Regions from separate parts of the Actinopolymorpha sp. B9G3 genome, predicted to be linked through region 2. Evidence: predicted binding sites of a transcription regulator. Region 2 holds the regulator's gene; each other region holds the start of a gene.

Region 1 (6,633 bases), on a different contig from region 2:
GTCGGAACTCCCACGCTCACCGCGAGGTCGTCGGAATGGACGACGAGCTCCATCAGCCGGGTCGTCAGGAAGTCGTCGAATGTCAGGTCCCAACCTGCCCGTTCGATGTGGACGACAAGGTCCTCGGGTGCTTCGGCGATCAACGCCCTGACCTCGGCGAGCGCGGCCTCGACCTGGCTGATCAATGTCGAAACGCCTTCTGTGGCGTCGTTCTCGCTGCGCTGGCGGATCCCGACGTTCACCTCGTGCGACGCGTCCTTGCCGACCCAGGCGGCCCGGGCGTAGTTCTCCGCGAGCGAGATCGCCGGACCGGAGGACGGTGTCGTCTGCGGGACATGGAAGATCTGGTTGGCCAGATGGAACGCGAGCCCTCCGACGCTGAAGTCCTCGAGCGCACTCGGTCCGTCCCACTTCGACGCGACCGCCAAATCCTTCAGCAACGCCACGGCCGAGTCGGCAACGGCCAGATAGTCGCTACGTACTCCCATCACACCCGCCTTTTTCGTCGCACGGCAGCTTCCCATGGTGCCGTACGCCCGAACCGTGCCGGACACGAGGAGGCGGCGGGAGTCTCACTGCGTTGAGGCGATCTGATGGAGGCGGAGCGCGACCCGCTGGAGCTCGACGTTCGTGTCGAGGACCTCGACGTCCACGTCCTGGCCGACCTGAAGGACCTCGCCCGGATGGTCGACCGACCGCCCCAGCTCCGACACGTGCACCAGTCCATGCAGGCCACCGATGTCCACGAACGCACCGAACGGTACGAGCGAGTGCACCCGTCCCGACCGCAGCTCGCCGGGCCGAATCCCGGCCACGAGCCGGTGGCGTCGGGCGTACTCCTCCTCCTCGTCCACACCACTCATCACCCGCGCCACGACCATGCGTTCGCGGTCCAGGTCGACTTCGGCGACCACGCAGTCGACGTCCTCGCCCACGAGCGCGGACAGGTCGTCGTCGCCAATCGGCCTGTGGCGTCGTCCGCGCATGACAAGGACGGCGGGGATTCCGACGTCGACGCTCCACCCCCACTCGCCGGGCAGTACCCCGGTCACGTGCGCTTCGAGAACGGTGTCGGTGCCCTGCAGCTCCACTGCCTCCTGCAACGAACTGATCTTCATGCGTCCTCCTTCGACGAGTTCCGTGATCCCTGCTATCGCCGGCTGCAACTCGGCCAGGTGGGTCCGAAGGCCGGCGAGACCGCGATGGACATGTCTCGCCACGGTTCCCGTGCTGACGCCGAGCGCCTGGGCGGTCTCGACCTGGCTGAGGCCGGCGAGATACCGCAGGGTGATCGCCTCCTGCTGGCGGCGTGGCAACCCGCGCATCGCGTCGATGAGGACCAGTCGGGTGGTGGCGGCGTCCTGCTCGTCCACCTGGCCCGGTGACGATCCGAGGGTCTCGAGCTCGAAGGGCGACGCCTCGGTCACTCTCTCCAGGTTCGCCCGCCGGCGTACGACGTCGATGGCCAGGTTGGTGGTGACCCTCAGGACCCATGCGGTGCGGTGGCCGGCGGAGGTGTTGATCCGGTCCCAGGCCGCGTACGCACGAGTCAGGGCCTCCGCCGCCACATCCTCGGCCGATGCCTGGTCGGTGAGGATCCGGCGGGCCAGGCGTACCGCCCGCGGGAACAGGTCCGGAAAGGCTCCCGTAAAACTCCGAATGTGCCCTTCGTCGTAGTCGTCGCTCGGCATGTCCATCACGTTGTACACGTACGAAGGACCCGGAGCGATGACCATCCCGGGACGGTTGTTGTCCGGGTTTCTCCGACCCAAGCGGGTCCGCGTTTCTAGGACCCGAGCGCCAGCGGTGCGGTGACCCGGACGTCGGCGGCGTTTCTGCCGACCTCCACCCGGTAGGTTCCGGGCACGAGTGTCCAGCCGTCGTCCCAGACCTCGGCGGCCCGGCGAGGCACGGTGACGGTCACCTCGGCGGCTTCTCCCGGCGCCGCGCTGACGCTCGCGAAACCGGTGAGCCAGCGGGCGGGCCGCTCGGGTTCGGGCGCCTCGGCCGCGAGGTAGACCTGGACGACCTCCCGGCCGGCCCGGGTGCCGGTGTTGCGGACGCCGACTGTCACCTCGGCGAGATCCGGATCGCTCGCCGGTCGTACGTCGATGGTGTCGTACGACCAGTCGGTGTAACCGAGACCGTGCCCGAACCAGTACGCCGGGGCGGGGCCCTCCCGGCGTTGCCATGCGCGGTATCCGATGAAGATCCCTTCGTCGTACGCCAGCACACCGGCGACCGGCTCGACGTCGAGGATGGGGCAATCGGCCGCGGCCACCGGCCAGGTGGTCGGCAGCCGCCCGCCGGGCTCGGCGACTCCCGTGAGTACGTCGGCCAGGGCCGCGCCGGCCTCCTGGCCCGGGAACCAGACCAGCAGGACGGCCGCCACCTCGTCGCGCCACGGCATCTCCACCGGCGAGCCGGCGTTGACGACGACCACCGTGCGTGCGTTGGCGGCCGCGACCTTCCGGACCAGCTCGTCCTGACGTCCGGGGAGCGCGAGGCTCGACCGGTCGAAACCCTCCGACTCGACCTCCTCGGTCGTTCCCACCACGACGATCGCGACGTCCGCGGTTCCGGCAGCCGCAGCGGCCTGCTCGATCAGCGCGTCCGCCGGAGGCGTCGGAGTGGCATGGCCGAGCCGGAACGTGATGAACGCACCCTCGTCGCGGTCCTCGGCACGGGCGACCCGGTGGGTCAGCGACACCTGGACCGGACGTCCGGACGAGAGGTCGACGTCGAAGCGCAGCTCCGGCGGGTTCAGTAGCGCCGCGCCAGGATCGTCGCTGTCGGCCTCCAGCCGGCCGGCGAACCGCTCCACACCGTCGACGACGAGCCGGTAGTCCCCCACACCGGCGATCCCGAACCGGTGGGTGCCAGCGATGGCTGGTGTGAACTCGCCCGCGACCTCGACGCTGTCCAGGGCCGCGAGGTCTACTCCGTCCGGCAGGTCGCCCAGCCAGCGGGCAGAGCCGTCCTGGAGCGGTTGCGTACCGAGGACCGTGCCGTCGGCGGCCCGGAACACCGCGTGCAGCCCGAAGTCGCCGGCCGCGGGAGCGAGCTTGGTCCGCGGATCCGCGCCGACGGCGTACGTCACCTCGGGCAGGACCGCCCGGAGACCGTCGAGCGGCGAGACGACCCGCTCCGGGAACACCTGTGCCGAACCACCGCCGAGGACGCGCGCCTCGGCCGCGGCCGCACCGATGACCGCCACTCGCGTGAGCCGGCCCGGGTCCAGCGGGAGCAGGCCGTCGTTACGGAGCAGGACGAACGACCGGCTCGCCGCCTCACGCGCGAGGCCCTCGCCGTCGACCGGTTCCGGGAGCGCTTCGGGCGCCACGACAGGTCCCGCGCCCGCGAGCAGACCCACCCGCGCCGCCAGCCGCAGCACCCGGCGGCAGGCCTCGTCGACGACGGTCAGGGGCACCCTGCCCTCCTCGACGGCGCGCGCCAGTGCCTCGCCGAAGACGGTCCGCGGCCCGGGCATCGCGACGTCCAAACCACCGAGCGCCGCACCCACGGTGTCGCGGGCCGCGGTCCAGTCGGAGACATTCACCCCGTCGAAGCCCCATTCGCCCTTCAGCACGCCGTTCACCAGCCCGTCGTGCTCGGTCATCGTCGTGCCGTCGACCTTGTTGTATGCCGTCATCACACCCCAGGCGCCGGCCTCGCGCACGATCGCCTCGAACGGCGCGAGGTAGAGCTCGCGCAGCGCCCGGTCCGACGCGCGCACGTCGACGGTGAACCGGTCGGTCTCGGAGTCGTTCGCCACATAGTGCTTGACGGTCACACCGACGCCGCCGTCCTGCACACCCGCGACGTAGCCCACCCCGATCCGGCCGGTGAGGAACGGATCCTCGGAGTACGCCTCGAAATGCCGACCACCGCGCGGGCTCCGGTGCAGGTTGACCGTCGGCGCCAGCAGCAGGTGCACGCCCTTGCGGCGCGCCTCCTGGGCGAGCAGCCGCCCGACACGCCGGGCCAGCTCCGGATCCCAGGTCGCCGCGAGCGCGGTGGGGCTGGGCAGCGCGATCGACGGGTCGTCGGGCGTCCACCGGGTTCCGCGTACGCCGATCGGCCCGTCGGACATCACCAGCGACTTCAACCCGATCTCGGGCACAGCCGGGAGCGACCAGACGTCCTTGCCGGCAAGCAGGCTCGCCTTCGTCGCGAGGTCCAGGCGCGCGAGCGCCTTGTCAACGGCGGACTCGATCTCCATGGCCTCGATCTGCATGACGTGGACTCCTTCTGGGACGCGGGCCTTCGAGTATGGCCGGCCCTGGGGTCACGTCACCAGGGGCGCCGGACGTAGGACAGTCCAACCGGGTAAGGGATCGACGGGTTCGAACGGGTTGTCGCCAATGCCTGATCCGATGCCGTCCCGAGGCCAACGTTCTGAATGTCAGCCGGACGACGACCGCGCTCCAGGTGTTTCTCCCAAACAGGAGGAACCCAGCTCCGTCCACGTCAGGGACTGCTCAGCTGCCAGGCAGGTCTCCGCCGAAGGTGAGAACCCGACCGTCGCAGTCCCTGAGCTGGAACTCGCGCAGGCCGTAGTACCGGTCGTGCAGGTCCTGCAGGAAGGTCACGCGGGCCGCCTTCGCATAGGCGTACAACGCCTCGACGTCCTCGACCCAGAAGTACGCGTCGCAGGACATCTTCTTGAAGTCCTGGTTGGAGTGCACGCCCCTGCCGCGCTCCGTCGTCCGCCCCAGCATCACCCGCTGGCCGTCGCGGTGCAGGATCGCGAAGACGGGCTCACCGAGGCTCTCGTGCATTCGGCCATGCGCGTGGTCCTCGCGGAGGTAGTCGCCGATGTCGAAACCCAGGTGGTCGCGGTACCACTCGGCGGTCCTCGCCACGTCGTCGACGAGGAACATCGGTGCGATCCCGGTGAGCGTGCCTGGTGCGGTCGTGGTGGCCATCTTCTGTCTCCTCTCGGCCCGGGCGAGGTCGATCCCGGGCCCTGGCTCGTCCCCGAGTGGTCGGCCGGACCAGCGCTGCAGGGCTGCCCGGTCGGTGAGCTGCAGCTTCCCGACGATGTTCGCGACGTGGTACTTCACGGTGTCGACGCGACATCCGCGGATCTGGGCGATCTCGGCGTTACCTAGCCCTTCCCGGACCTTCAGCAGGACCGCCCACTCGGTGGGCGTCAGCACGTCAGGGTGCGGCGGGCGGCCACGTGGCCGGGGCTCCCGACGGTTGTCGCGCGCTGCCATGCCCGGAGCCTAGGTGGCCCGCCCGGGCAATTACCTCCCCCTCGACGCCCGGGGCATCCGAGGGCGCCTCCGCGGGTCGTCGACCACGTCGGACCTACGACAACCCAGAATGGTCGTCGTGGAGAGATCTGAGGTGCAGGACGGTGACGGCCCGGCTGAACCGCGACCCATGCCGGCGTTCGAGGCCCCGGTTTTCGAGGCCCTGGTGTTCGACTTCGACGGGCTCATCCTCGACACCGAGGTACCGGAGTTCCAGGCGTGGCAGGAGATCTTCGCCGCCCATGACGCCGTACTGGAGATCGAGATCTGGGCGCAGTGCATCGGCAGCTCCGATCACGGCTGGGATCCGTACGCCCATCTCGCCGACCTGAGCGGCCGAAGCGTCGACCGGACAGCCATCCGTACCGCCAAGCGGGCCCGCGTCCACGAGCTGATCGCGGCCAACCCGATCCTGCCCGGCGTGGAGGCGTATCTCCGGGACGCGCGAGAACACGGCCTCAAGATCGGGTTGGCGTCCAGCTCCCCGCTGAGCTGGGTCGACGGGCACCTGCGCCGGCTCGGCCTGACCGAGCACTTCGACACCGTCAAGACGTCCGAGGACGTACGCAGGACCAAGCCGGACCCGGCGCTCTACCAGGTCGCCGTCGAGGCACTCGGCGTCGCGCCGGAGCGGGCGATCGCCCTGGAAGACTCCCCCAACGGACTGGCGGCGGCGAGGGCGGCCGGACTGTCCTGCGTCGTCGTCCCCAACGCGATGACAAGGCAGCTCCCCCTCCACGACGCCGACATGGTGCTGACCTCCATGGCCGACATGCCGCTGGTCGAGCTGCTCCGCGGCGTTGATTCGTCGTCCCGGCGCGGGTTCTGAGCTGTCGCCCGTCGACGAGCCAGCGTTCGGGTGAACGAGGGTGGCAGTGTCCAAGCGTTCCGACAGCGGAGCGTTGCGATGGCTCACAATGCTCACCCCATCGCGTTGGGTCGAGGGCATGCTTGCCGTGCGTCACGCCCGCTTCAAGTTCTTGGAGCACGGCCGGGCCGTCGCTGAGGGGATGAATGTGTGGAGTGCCGGGGATATACACGCCTTGCTCAATGAGCGTTTCGATCTCATCGAGCAGACCTCGGTAGATGGAAGGCGCCGCGGTCGCCAATGCGCCTATGTGCGGTCCCTTGACCTGTACCTGGTGGGCGAAGACCAGGTCGTGGGTCGTGAGGCTGGCCTCTCCGGATGCCGAACCGAAGACGACGACGCGTCCGGTGAAGGGCTTGGTCACGGACAGGCTGGTCGCGAAGGTGACCGCTGAGTTCCAGTCCCAGTCCTCCTCGGCTTCGGCCGGATCCCACGGCAGGTCGGGTTTACGACCTTGAGCGTCCGCGGTCCAGCACTCCTCGACTGAGGCCATGTGCTTGATCA
Region 2 (6,633 bases):
GTCGGGGTGGTCGACGTCGAGGATCACCATCTTCGCCGCGCGCCGGGTCGCCCCGCCGGACTTGATGGTCCCGGCCGAGGCGTCCGCACCGCGCATGAACGACACCGGCCCGGACGCCGTGCCGCCGGAGGAGAGCAGTTCGCGGCTGGCACGGATGCGGGAGAGGTTCACACCCGAGCCGGAGCCGCCCTTGAAGATCAGGCCCTCTTCCTTGTACCAGTTGAGGATCGAGTCCATCGAGTCGTCGACCGCCAGGATGAAGCAGGCGCTCACCTGCTGCGGCGACGGCGTGCCGACGTTGAACCAGACGGGGCTGTTGAAGCTGAAGTACTGGTGCAGCAGCATCCAGGTGAGCTCATGGTCGAAGATCTCGGCGTCTGCCGGAGTCGCGAAGTATCCGTGCTCCTCGCCTGCCTGTCGGTAGGTCTTGACCACCCGGTCGATGAGCTGTTTCAGGCTCTGTTCCCGCTGCGGGGTGTCGACGGCACCCCGAAAGTACTTCGTGGTGACGATCGTCGAGGCGTTCACCGACCAGAAGTCGGGAAACTCCACGCCCTTCTGGCTGAAGACGGTCTCGCCGGTCTTCCAGTTCTGCTGTACGACGTCACGGCGCTCCCAGGTCACCTCGTCGTAGGGGTGCGAACCGGGCTTCGTGAAGACCCTCGAGATCTTCAGCCCCTTATTCGTACGTCCCCTCGCCCCCCCGCGGGTTGAGCCGCTCACCGTCTCCGTCATGCTGCCTCTCCTTGGTTCCTTCTGGTGTGTTGGTGTTCCTGGTCCGGACGCTTCCCCTCGCCTGCCCAGGAACGGGTCTGTGGCGAGCCGTTCTCCACCTGGTCCCGTTCGGCCGTCGTGGCCCTGCTCCTAGGGGTGGGCGGATTCCCGCTCGGGTGTGGGTTCGGGAACCGTCTCGGCCCGCTCGGCGCGCAGAAGCGCGATCTCGGTCTCGAAGTCGGACAGGCTCCCGAAGCTCCGGTAGACACTTGCGAACCGCATGTAGGCGACCTCGTCGAGTTCCCGCAGCGGACCGAGGATCGCGAGCCCGACTTCGTGCGACGGAACTTCGGCCGAACCGCTAGCCCGGATCTCGTCCTCGACGCGCTGTGCGAGGAGCGCGAGGGCATCTTCGTCGACGGGCCGTCCCTTGCACGCCTTGCGCACACCGGCCGCGACCTTGTCCCGACTGAACGGCTCGGTCACTCCGCAGCGCTTCACCACGGCGAGGGTGACCTGTTCGACGGTCGTGAAGCGACGCTCGCACTCAGGGCACTGGCGACGGCGCCGGATCGCGGTGCCGTCGTCGGTCGTACGACTGTCGACGACGCGACTGTCGAGGTGTCGACAGAAAGGGCAGTGCATGACGCGCGCTCCTCGGGGTCCAGGCGGCGGTGATCAGATGATCGGGCCCTGCCGTCAAGATCTGCCCGACATGTCCTGGTTCGGGGCCCAGATCGCGCTTCTCCTGGGGATGAGACTGTGGATTCCCTGGGGAGAACCTGTGGGCTTCGAATCACAACCTGTGGACGACTTACAGCTCTGTAACTACCATATCTAGGGGTACCGTACGTCGGTCGCCAGACCCATGCAAGCTTCGACGCGCCGGCGACACTCCTCTCCCCGCGTCGCTGCAGGTCAGGTGGCGCAAGGCGGGACAGAACCCGCGATAGTCGGGCGTGTCGCCGGCCAGACCTTCGGGGCGGCGATGTCAGCCACCGGAACGAACTGGGACCACGAGTGACTGGCCCATCTCCAGGTCACCGGCACTCGTCAGGCCATTGAGCCGGGAGATCTCCTCGACCGTGGCCCGGATGTCGGCATCAGGATCCACTCGTGCGGCGATCTCCCACAGCGTCTGCCCTGGCGCCACCGTCACCGTCCTGGTCCGGACCGACTGACCACCGTCAGAGCCCGCGTCGGCGGCCGACGCGCCCTGCAACAGGACAACCGAGCCGAGGACGCCGAGCGCGAGGAAGACCAGCGTCATCACCAGAACGGCGACCCGGCCCCGCCGGGTCAGGGTGACCGGCGCCTGCACGGGCTCACCCGCCACCAGCCCTCGATGACACGCCCGCACCAACCGCGGCCGTGGACCGCGCCGGGCTCGCGCCGGAGTGCGCTCGGCGGCGGCCCTGCGGGGGACCGCCTCGAGCCGTCCACTGCCCGACAGTGCCTCCGGGAGGTGGGGCGCGCCCGCCCGAGAGGTCCGCCGGGAACGGAACTCGTCGATGTGCACGACTGGCGCACTGCTGCTCATGTGCCGACCTCCTACGGCGAGGGAACGAACCTCGACCTTGCTCGACGTCGAACGACTGTTCGATCGAACGTCTGGACGATTTTCTACACCACCCCACCGACAGCCCGCCAGACCGCAGGGTCGAAAATAGGTTCGAGGCCACAGGTTCTCCCATAAGAGAGGACCAGCCCCGCCCACGTCGGCCAGGCAGACCCCCCATCGGCCGGGTGGGCGCGACCGGCGTCCTGCACGGTCCGCGACACGCTCGCGACACGCCGTCGAACAGATGTTTGAAAGTGGATGGCGGAGGCCCTACGCTCCTCGATGTGGGCACCCGGCGGGAACCCGGGAGCCCTTCCTGGAAACCCTCGGAAGGAGAACACCGCTATGCCCAAGCGGAAGAAGTCCGATCGCGACTCCTCCACCGCGGCCGTGCGCGAACTGCCCGACGGGCCGCCGGACGCCACCGGCCTCACGCCCAGGCAGCGCCGAATCCTGGAAGTCATCCGCGAGTCGGTCGAAAACCGGGGATATCCACCTGCCATGCGCGAGATCGGCGAGCTCGTCGGTCTGACCTCGTCCTCATCGGTCGCCCACCAGCTCCGCGTCCTCGAGACCAAGGGGTTCATCCGGCGCGACCCCAACCGACCCCGCGCGCTCGAGGTCTTGTTCCCCGACACGCACCGCCGGGCCGTCTCGAGTGCCCGGATGACGACGTACGACGAGACCGACAGCGGTGACGCTCATCCCACGCCGGCGTTCGTGCCCGTGGTAGGCCGGATCGCCGCCGGTGGACCGATCCTCGCCGAGCAGGCTGTCGAGGAGATCATGCCGCTCCCCCGTCAGCTGGTGGGCGAAGGTGAGCTGTTCCTGCTCAAGGTCAAGGGAGACTCGATGGTCGAGGCGGCCATCTGCGACGGCGACTGGGTGGTGGTTCGCCAGCAACCCACGGCCGAGCTGGGCGAGATCGTGTCGGCGATGATCGACGGTGAGGCCACCGTCAAGACCTACAGCCGGCGCGGCAAGCAGGTCTGGCTGCTGCCGCACAACCCGGCCTATGAGCCGATTCCTGGAGACGACGCCGTGATCCTCGGTAAGGTCGTCGCGGTCCTGCGGCGCGTCTGACCTGTCAGGGTGCCGCGCACACCACCTGACGACCGGGAGCAGCATGACAAACTCCACGACGGGGACCGACGCGACGTCAGGAGCTGACCGCGCGCGGTCCGCTGTCCCGCACGATCCACCGCCGGCGAAGGAGCCGTTGGCCCCGAACGACGGCAAGAGTCTGGTCGTGGAGGTCGAAGGGATGCGATGGGCACGCATCCCCCTCCAGACTGAACTCTTCGCCCGCGGCGACGACGTGCCGACCCGCGTGACGGCCTACGTCCGCGATGCCGCGCGCCATGTCGCGGAGAGTCCCCACTTCAGCGGGGTCTTCGAGGGACCGTGGTACGTCGTGGTGAGCGAGAAGATCGTGGCGATCTCGCAGGGACGGTCCTACTTCACCTGGGAGATCGACCCGGGACCCGCGGCCAGGGTCCTCTCCCGGCTGGTCCAGCGCACGCCGCACGGCATCGGACTCGGCAGCCCTTGGACGATGCAGCTGGCGATCAACGAGGCGGGCCTTCCCAGGATCCTGGCAGCGGCAGCAGCCAGTGTCGTCGGCAAGGCCGTCCGCCAGCGCGGATGGTTCTACGTCGTGGCCGGGCACCGGGTCAACGCGATCGACGGCCCGACGTCCTATTCGGCGTTCCCGTCCAATGTCTCGGCGAAGCTTCCGCCCAAGGACCCTGGCAAGGTGGCCACGGCCATCACCGACGCCGTGACTGCCCAGCTCCCCGAGGACATCGCCGGGACGCTGGCGGGCACCGTCGTCATCGACTCCAACGACCTCGGCCGTGACGTATTGGGACACGACACCGATCGCCGCCCCGGCTTCTTCTGCGAACTGTTCCGGGACAACCCGTTCGGTCAGGGCCGCCAACAGACCCCGATCGCGATCTGCGTACGCATGCCGGACTGATCAGGCGTCGCGGGCGGCGCGCAAACGCTGCAGCGCTCCGACGGCGACGTCGCGGTCGGGCGTGAACCACATCGGTGGCAGTGACGCCCGCAGGAAGCCGCCGTAGCGGGCCGTGACCAGCCGGGGATCGAGCACGGCGACCACCCCGCGGTCGGACGAACGCCGGATCAGCCGGCCGACGCCTTGGGCGAGCAGCAGTGCGGCATGGGTCGCCGCCACCGCCATGAAGCCGTTGCCGCCGGCCTCGTCGACGGCGCGCTGCCTGGCCGAGGCGAGCGGGTCGTCGGGACGCGGGAACGGAATGCGGTCGATGACCACGAGCTGGCAGGTGTCGCCCGGCACGTCCAGTCCCTGCCAGAGCGACAAGGTGCCGAACAACGACGTCCGCGGCTCGTCCACGAACCGGCGATGCAGCTCCGCCAGCTGCCCCTCGCCCTGGCAGAGCACCTCGAGGCCGAGGCGTTCCCGAACCGCTGCCGCGGCGTCCTGCGCGGCGCGGCGGGACGAGAAGAGGCCGAGTGTCCCGCCGCCCGAGGCCTCCATGAGCTGTGCCAGCTCCTGCAACGTGCGCTCCGAGATGCCACCACGCCCCGGCGGCGGCAATCGTCGAGCGACATAGAGGATCGCCTGCCGGCCGTAGTCGAACGGCGAACCGACATCGAGCGCACGCCACGGCAAGGGTTCCACGACGTCCGTGCCCGCCGCCGCGGCCGGGTCGGTGGAAGCGCCGCCGGGTTCTGCGTTCGCACCGCCTGTGTGACGGCCAGCCGCACGTCCTGACCGGTCTCCGTCTGGGCGGTCACCTTCTGGGCGGTCACCTTCTGGGCGGTCACCTTCTGGGCGGTCACCTTCTGGGCGGTCACCTTCTGGGCGGTCACCATCCGGCCCGTCACCTGTTGGCTGGTCGCCTACCGGTTCGTGGCCTTCCGGCGGATCAGGGAGGCGGTCGACCGGTCGCAGGCCCACCGACCGAGCCGCCGCGTCGAAGTCGCCGCCCAGCTTCAACGTCGCCGAGGTGAGGATGCACGTCCGCTCGGCCATCAGGTGCACCCGCAGCAGGCCCGACACGGACAGCGGCGCCACACACAGTTCAGGCCCTCCACGTTCGCGTTCGGCCACCCACACGACGTCGTGGGGCGACATCGCCGCGATCCGATCGGCGATGTCACGGACCTGTTCGACGTAGGCCCGCGCCTGGCGGCGTCCCGACTCCTTCTCGGCATCGCCCCCCGGGTCCTTCTTCTCCCCAGGGAACGCCGACCAGGCCGCACGTGCACTGTCACGGACAAGCGCGACCGCCGCGGCGAGCTCGCCACCCAGGGACTCCACCCGACCGAGCGCCGCAGAGGCGAGGGCGGTGCGCAGGGTCTCGCCCGCGTCCTCCAACGGATCGGCTTCGCCGCCGTCGCAGAAGGACCGGGCCCGGCGCGCCGCGCGCTGCACCATGCCGGGCGCCAGCTCCGCCGACGCCGTGCTCGTGACCCTGGCGGCCAGCTCGTGCGCCTCGTCGACGATCGCGACGTCGTAGTCGGGCAACACGGGGACGTTCTCCAGGGCGTCGATCGCCAGCAGTGCGTGGTTGGTGACGATCACGTCGGCGGCCAGCGCACGCTCCCGGGCTCGCTCGGCGAAGCACTCGTCGCCATAGGGGCAGCGCTGTGCGCCCAGGCATTCCCGCGACGACACGGCCACCTGCGCCCAGGCGCGGTCCTGGTGGGTCGGCGCCGCGTCGCGGTCGCCGTTGCCGCCGGTCTGTGCCTCGTTCTTCGCCCAGTTCCGCAACGTCAGGACCTGCCGGCCGAGCGGCCCCGTGTCGACTCTCTCGACCAGGGCTCCCTGCTCGTCGGGTACGCCGTCACGAACCCGGTGCAGACAGGCGTAGTTGTGCCGTCCCTTCAAAATGGCGTACGACGGTCGCCGGCCGAGCCGCTTCTCGATCGCATCCACGAGCTGGGGAAGGTCACGGCCGACCAGCTGCGCCTGCAGCGCCAGCGTGGCCGTCGCCACCACGACCGGGCGTCGCTCGCCCCCACCCGGATGCAGGAACGCCGGAACGAGATAGGCGAGGGACTTCCCCGTACCCGTTCCGGCCTGCACGACCAGGTGTTCACCACGCTCCATCGCGCGCGTCACGGCCTCAGCCATGACCACCTGTCCGGGCCGCTCGGTGCCGGCGAGCGCGGTCACAGCGTCCTGGAGCAGCTCACGCACGCGGGGATCCGGCCGGTCCGACGTCGATGGCGGGGCGTCGCGGGAATCCCGCGCTGGTTCGGCCATCCCGCGAGGTTATACCGCCCGGGTTCCCCGCCGGCGGCCCCTCATGTGGTGGGATTTGCCCATGACCTACGACGCCGTACCGCTGATCCCCCGCGCGGTC
Region 3 (6,633 bases), on a different contig from region 2:
CGTACACCGTCCTCCCCGTGAGGGACGGGACCGAGTACCTCAGCGGTCTCCGGCAGCTCCGCGAACTCGGTCAGTTCGCTCACGGCCGCGCCGTCGCCCTCGATGACGGCGAGCCGGACGGTAGGTGGAAAGCCCGCTATCCGGCGGTCGGCGAGCTCTCGCTCCGCGTGAGCGACCGGACTCCACCGGACGAGTGCCTGGATCGACGGCACGCTGGGTTCCCCCATCACGACGACGGCGCCGCCCTGGTCGGCACCGCGGACGAGTGCGGCGGCGTTGAGCCAGCGCCGCAGCGTCTCCTCGCCGGCCCGCAGATCCGCCCGCGCCAGCGCCAGCCAGGTGTCGAGCATGAGGGCGGCCGCGTAGCCCTCGGCCGGCAACGGCTCCGCGCCCGGCGTCGCGACGACCAAGGCTGGTTCGGCACCCACCGACTCCAGAACCCGTTGCCCACCGGACGTACGCACCGGAACGCGAGGGAACGCCCGACCCAGTTCCTCCGCGGTACGCCGGGCACCGATGACGGGCGCGCGCATCCGGGTACCTTCACAGGTCGGGCAGCGCCAGGCGACGGCGGGCCGGCCACACCACCCGCACGCCGGGACCTCCCGGCCCCCGGACTGCTGCACCGGTCCCGCACACGCTGTGCACCGTGCCGCGGCCCGGCAGTTCTGGCAGGCGAGCGCCGGGAGGTACCCGGAGCGAGGCACCTGGACCAGGACCGGTCCGGTGGTCAGGGCCTGGCGGGCGACCTCGAACGCCCGGTGCGGCAGCCGAACCGCCCGCGCCGCCGGGTCGCGTGCCAGTTCGGCCGCGCTCTCTCCCGCCACGGACACGCGCGGCGCCCGCGCCCGGACCGTCGACCGGCTCCCTGCGACCGGATGCGCCCAGCCGGTCGCGAGGAGCTGCGCGGCCTCGGCGGTGCAGGCGTACCCGCCGATGAGCGCACCGCATCGCTGCTCATGGGCGCGTAGCAGGAGGACCTCGCGGGCGTGGGGATATGGCGCGCGAGGCTCGGCGAGCAGGTCGTCACCGTCGTCCCAGCAGCCGACCAGGCCGAGCGCTTCCACCGGCGCGAACGCCGCCGCGCGGGTCCCCACCACACAGCGCACGGACCCGCGACGGACCGCGAGGAACCGTCGGTAGCGTTCGGCGGGACCGAGTTCGGCGGTGAGCACCACGTGCTGGCCGGCGCCGAGCACCTCCGCGCAGGCCGCATCGAGCCGCGCCACGTCACGGTGGTCTGGTACGACGATGAGGGCACCCCGCCCACCCGCCAGGGTCACGGCCGCCGCGGTGGCGAGAGCGCGTGGCCAGTCCTCGCCCGGCAGAGCGCTCCACACGGCGCGCGGCGCATCACCCCGACGCAGCGCCTGGAGATAGGCCGGGCCAGCCTCATAGCTCCCCCACGGCCCTTCGCACCGAGTCGCGCCGTGGTCCGCGTCGCCCGCCAGTTCGTGTTGTGCCGGTCTGTCTGCCGGTTCGTCGCCTGCCGCCGGCTCCGACCGGTCCGCACCCGACCGGTCCGTCTCGTCCCCGACGTGCGCGGGCCGCGACTCACCCTCGACCCGCGCGTGCCGTGGCGGTACGGCGAGGCGCAGGACGTCGGCGAGTGTCCCGGCGTACCTGTCGGCGACCGACCTCGCCAGCCGGGCCACCTCGGGCGCGAGCACCGGCTCCGCGGACACGACTCGACGCAGCGGAGCCAACCGGCCCCGATGCGCCGACTCGGCCACCCGATCGAGAACGTAACCGTCAAGGTCCTGACCGGCGAACCGGACCCGCACCCGGCAGCCCGGCACGCAGGTCTCATGCATGCGCTCGGGCACCGTGTAGTCGAACGGCCGGTCGAGATGGGCGAGCGGTGTGTCGACCGCCACGCGCGCGATCGGCAGGGAGGGCGCGGGCGCCTGTGACGGGCGGGCGCGGGTCCGTCGGACCCGCGCCCGCACCAGTGCCAGTTGGCCACCGTCGTCCGGCTGATCGCCGTCGTCTGGGTTGCTCTCGCCGCCCGGTCGGCCCCCGTCGTCGGTGGTCATGCCGAGAGGTTAGGCCACCTCACGGACACGCCCACTCAGGTGTCAGCCGACGCCGGCGACGCTACGAAGGTCCGCGGCGCGGTCGGTCTGCTCCCAGGTGAACTGCGGCTCGAGACGCCCGAAGTGACCGTACGCAGCCGTCTCGGTGTAGATGGGGCGCCGCAGGTCCAGATCGCGGATGATCGCCGCCGGGCGAAGGTCGAACACCTGGAGCACGGCCTTCTCGATCACGTCGAGCGGCGCCTGTTCGGTGCCGGAGCAGTCGACGTAGAAGCCGACCGGCTGGGCCTTGCCGATGGCGTAGGCGACCTGGCATTCACAGCGCTTGGCGAGCCCAGCCGCGACGATGGTCTTGGCCACCCATCGCATGGCGTAGGCAGCGGACCGGTCGACCTTTGTCGGGTCCTTGCCGCTGAAGGCGCCACCGCCGTGCCGCGCGTAGCCGCCGTAGGTGTCGACGATGATCTTGCGGCCGGTGAGCCCGGCATCGCCCATCGGTCCCCCGAGCTCGAACCGCCCGGTCGGGTTGACGTAGAGCCGGTAGCTCGACGTGTCGACGTCGAAGTTGCCGAGCACGGGCTCGACCACCTGCGTCCGGATGTCGGGCGTGAGCATGTTGTCGAGGTCGATGTTGGCCGCGTGCTGGGTGGAGACGACGACGGCATCGACGCGGACCGGACGGTCGCCGTCGTACTCGACCGTGACCTGCGTCTTGCCGTCGGGCCGAAGGTAAGGGAGTGTGCCGTCCTTGCGTACGTCGGACAGTCGCTTGGACAGCCGGTGGGCCAGTGTGATGGGCAACGGCATCAGCTCGGGTGTCTCGTCACAGGCGAAGCCGAACATCATGCCCTGGTCGCCTGCACCCTGCTGGTCGATCGGGTCGGTGGAACCGTCCGTGCGTTCCTCCCAGGCACCGTCGACACCCTGGGCGATGTCGGGCGACTGCGTGCCAAGAGCGATGGCCACCCCGCACGACGCACCGTCGAAGCCCTTGTTCGAAGAGTCGTAGCCGATGTCGAGGATGCGATTGCGGACGATCGGGGTGATGGCGGGCTGGGCCTTCGTGGTGACCTCACCGGCAACCACCACGAGGCCGGTGGTCACCAGAGTCTCGACCGCGACCCGACTCAGCGGGTCGTCCCGCAGGAGGGCATCGAGGACTGAATCGCTGATCTGGTCAGCGATCTTGTCCGGGTGACCCTCGGTGACGGACTCGGAGGTGAACAGGCGTCGCGACACGGGCGTCCTTTCTGTTGGCACTGTTCCGTCAGGTGGCACCGTGCCTCCGCGGCGGTGCGAAGGCGCGGACGGCGTCGCCCGCGGTGCGCTGGACCAGCGCGACGAAGGTGTGCTCGTCTTGTGGGTGCAGCCCAGCGTAACGAGAGACACCGGCACTGGCGTACCAATGGGGTGCGTTTCATCCTGAATGCCGCCGGCCGAATGCTGAGCGTGACGACACCTTCAGTGGTCCGGTTGGTACGAATCGTGAGGAAATCAGCGAAGCCAGGCGGACCGGCGAGAGGGACCACACCGGCCCGGTCCACACGTCAGCGTGGGAGAAAATGTCGAACGCGGCCGTTCGAGAGGTGAGACACGACGACCGGAGACCTCTGGAAACCACGACTCGCGCGGGACCACACGACGGCTGGGCCGCCGGAATCGACCTAGCCGTCCCGTCCTTGCCACGTGCAGACGCAGGCCTCGTTGCCTTCGGGGTCGGCCAGCACCCAGAAGGCCGGCGCGGCCGCATCGGAGAGCACCCTGCCGCCTGCGTCCATCGCAGCCTGGATCCGAGCCGCCGCCTCGTCGTGTGGGACCGAGACGTCGAGATGGATGCGGTTGCGCTGGGGGCGTGGCGCGTCCATCTGCTGAAACCAGATCGCGGGACCCTGGCCGATCGGATCGACGAGCGGGTCCTGCGGACCTGACGCGCCAGGCTCGTCGGCGTATCCCATCACCGCCTTCCAGAAGGGGCGGATCAGCGCGATGTCGAGCGCGTCGATTCCGAGCTCCACGAGCTGGACCGATCGTGGCGCGTCCGTACCGACGTCCGGGGTCGTGGACAGCTGCAGCTCACCTACAGTCGACGAGATGCGGCCGGCCAGTTCGATCTCGCGCGACGTGATCGAGGCCGTGGCCGACGACTGCAGGGACAGCACCACGCGGAAGCGCCGCACGTCGATCGTCAGGCGACCGTCGACGTCGCCACCACAGGCGTCGACCACGGTGGCCGCGACCCTGGCCGCCTCGGCGAGCGACCGCACCTGGATCGAGGTGCGCACCACCCCGAGGACATAGCGCCATCCCCACCCGCTCACTGCAGCGGAGATCTCCTGGCGGGTGAGTACTTGGCCCGCGGCGTCGGAAGGTTCGTCCATGCGGCGCATCCTGGCACCAGGCACCGACGCCGGACGGACACCGCGTGAGCGGCGTCCCGGCTCCTGACGGCGGGATTCACCCGAGTCGGCGTTGGACAAGTGCTCGTACGTGTGTTCGAATGCCTGTGTGCGCTGGGACAACCTCACGTTCGCCGACCCCGAAGGTCGCGACCTCACCGACAGCTCGGTCGGAAGCGGCAGTCCCCACCAGAACGGTGCCGGCTCAGCCACCGGACCGGCCATCCGCAACGCGCCGGCCGACGCTCTTCCCTTCGCTCTCCCGGGCGCGGTGACGCGTACCTTCGACACGCCGGGCTTCGCCGGGATGACGTTCTACGAGATCCGGGCGAGGTCGGTCATCAACAGGGTGCCGGGGCGCTCCCGGGTGCCGTTCGAGTGGACGATCAACCCCTACCGCGGCTGCTCCCATGCGTGCACCTACTGCTTCGCCCGCAATACCCACACCTACCTCGACCTCGACGCCGGACGTGACTTCGACACCAAGGTGATCGTCAAGGTCAATGCAGGTGAGCTCGTACGCCGGGAGTTGGCGGCACCGAAGTGGCGTGGCGACCACATCGCGATGGGCACCAACGTCGACTGCTACCAGCGCGCCGAGGGGCGCTACCAGCTGATGCCGCAGATCATCAGTGCGCTGCGCGACTTCCGCAATCCCTTCTCGATCCTCACCAAGGGGACGCTGATCCTGCGCGACCTTCCTCTGCTCCGCGAGGCCGCGGAGGTGACAGCTGTCGGACTGTCGTTCTCGGTCGGCTTCGTCGATGACGCGCTGTGGCGCTCGGTCGAACCCGGGACGCCGAGCCCGCGCCGTCGCCTCGATGCCGTCCGTACGCTGACCGACGCCGGCTTCACCGTAGGTGTCCTGATGGCGCCGATCCTGCCGTTCCTCACCGACACCGACGAGTCCATCGACGCGACCGTCGCGGCGATCGCCGAGTCCGGTGCGGCCAGCGTCACTCCCCTGCTCCTGCACCTGCGCCCCGGTGCCCGCGAGTGGTACGCCGCCTGGTTGGACCAGGCGTTTCCGCACCTGGCACCGCGCTACCGCGCGCTCTACCGGCGAGGTTCGTACCTGCCGAAGGACTACCAGCACGACGTGACCGAGCGGGTCAAGAAGGCCGTGAGCCGGCACGGCATGGACAAGGCCGAGCGCAACCGGGCGCGCCAGGTGCCGGCATCACCCACGGAGGCGAGAGCGCTCGCGGCCGCGACCCCGAGCCGGCCGAGTGGGGCGGACGAACCCGAGCAGCTCACCCTGCTCTGAGGCATCGCCTGGTCGAGCAGCAGGCACCGACGGCGACGTCCGGCGTCTAGCGCCTGCTCGCAGTGGGGCTCGGCGATGGTCCTGGCTCGCCGGCGCCGCGACCGTCGATGGCGAGGTTGAACACGCCGACGAGATAGGCGACCAGCAGAACGACGATGACCACGGAGGCGCGGAACGACAACCACTTGTTCCGACGCATCGTGCGGACGCCCGTGCGGGCGAGCTTGTGATCGGCGACCGCGCGCCGGCTGTGTTGCCATCGCTTGCCGGCTCCGAACGCGATGACGACGCCGAGTAGCGCCAATCCCACTGTGAGAGCCATCCGCCGCATGATAACGATCAGTGGGCGGCCGATACAGGTTCGGGTGCTGCCGTGGTTGCCGGTGCCGGACGCTCAGCTCGACCAGCGTTGGACAACGAGGTCCCAGATCCGGTGTGCCAGCGCGTCCTTGGGCCCGCGGGGAACCTGCGTCTCCGGCCCGCCGGCGTCGAGGATGACGGCCTCGTTGTCAGGTTCCTCGAACCCCCGACCGGCACCCACCTCGTTGACCACGAGGAGGTCGCAGCCCTTGCGGGCGAGCTTCGTACGCCCGTGCTCCAGCGCCGTTCCATGTGCGTCGCCAGTCTCTGCGGCGAACCCCACGACCACGAGACCCGGGCGCGGTCGATCGTGGGAGATCTCGGCGAGCACGTCGGGATTCTGCACGAGCTCGATCGTGGGTGCGGAGACGTCGTCGGTCTTCTTGATCTTGTGATCGGCGTACGCGGCCGGCCGGAAGTCAGCGGGTGCTGCGGCCATCACCAGCGCATCCGCGTCGCGGACCGCCGCGAGCACGGCGTCACGCAGGTCCCGCACCGACACCACTGGGACGACCTTGACGCCGGCCGGGTCCGGGAGGGTGCTGTTGGCCGACACCAACGTGACGATCGCTCC

Evidence for each region. The regulator LexA, encoded in region 2, represses DNA repair genes until DNA is damaged. The targets are predictions, from matches to a motif close to TCGAACANNTGTTCGA.
Region 1: ABNF93_RS25810 (beta-glucosidase) is a predicted target of LexA. The motif match lies at 4,347-4,362, and genes of this name have one in related genera.
Region 3: ABNF93_RS29880 (Rv2578c family radical SAM protein) is a predicted target of LexA. The motif match lies at 4,518-4,533, and genes of this name have one in related genera.

Annotation. Positions count from the first base shown of each region.
Region 1 is NZ_JBEEAB010000017.1:158,610-165,242, forward strand. Features, by position in the region: gene ABNF93_RS25800 (maleylpyruvate isomerase N-terminal domain-containing protein) at 1-488, opposite strand, end outside; gene ABNF93_RS25805 (sigma-70 family RNA polymerase sigma factor) at 573-1,736, opposite strand; gene ABNF93_RS25810 (beta-glucosidase) at 1,787-4,237, opposite strand; gene ABNF93_RS25815 (LuxR C-terminal-related transcriptional regulator) at 4,482-5,222, opposite strand; gene ABNF93_RS25820 (HAD family hydrolase) at 5,341-6,090, shown strand; gene ABNF93_RS25825 (hypothetical protein) at 6,137-6,523, shown strand; partial or broken gene ABNF93_RS35020 (mycothiol transferase) at 6,566-6,633, opposite strand, start outside.
Region 2 is NZ_JBEEAB010000002.1:568,236-574,868, reverse strand. Features, by position in the region: gene ABNF93_RS05730 (vitamin B12-dependent ribonucleotide reductase) at 1-735, opposite strand, end outside; gene nrdR (transcriptional regulator NrdR) at 865-1,359, opposite strand; gene ABNF93_RS05720 (LysM peptidoglycan-binding domain-containing protein) at 1,706-2,254, opposite strand; gene lexA (transcriptional repressor LexA) at 2,621-3,358, shown strand; gene ABNF93_RS05710 (hypothetical protein) at 3,402-4,256, shown strand; gene ABNF93_RS05705 (ATP-dependent DNA helicase) at 4,257-6,533, opposite strand; gene ABNF93_RS05700 (S9 family peptidase) at 6,595-6,633, shown strand, end outside.
Region 3 is NZ_JBEEAB010000026.1:36,216-42,848, reverse strand. Features, by position in the region: gene ABNF93_RS29895 (primosomal protein N') at 1-2,036, opposite strand, end outside; gene metK (methionine adenosyltransferase) at 2,079-3,275, opposite strand; gene ABNF93_RS29885 (4a-hydroxytetrahydrobiopterin dehydratase family protein) at 3,701-4,414, opposite strand; gene ABNF93_RS29880 (Rv2578c family radical SAM protein) at 4,542-5,699, shown strand; gene ABNF93_RS29875 (hypothetical protein) at 5,746-6,021, opposite strand; gene coaBC (bifunctional phosphopantothenoylcysteine decarboxylase/phosphopantothenate--cysteine ligase CoaBC) at 6,094-6,633, opposite strand, start outside.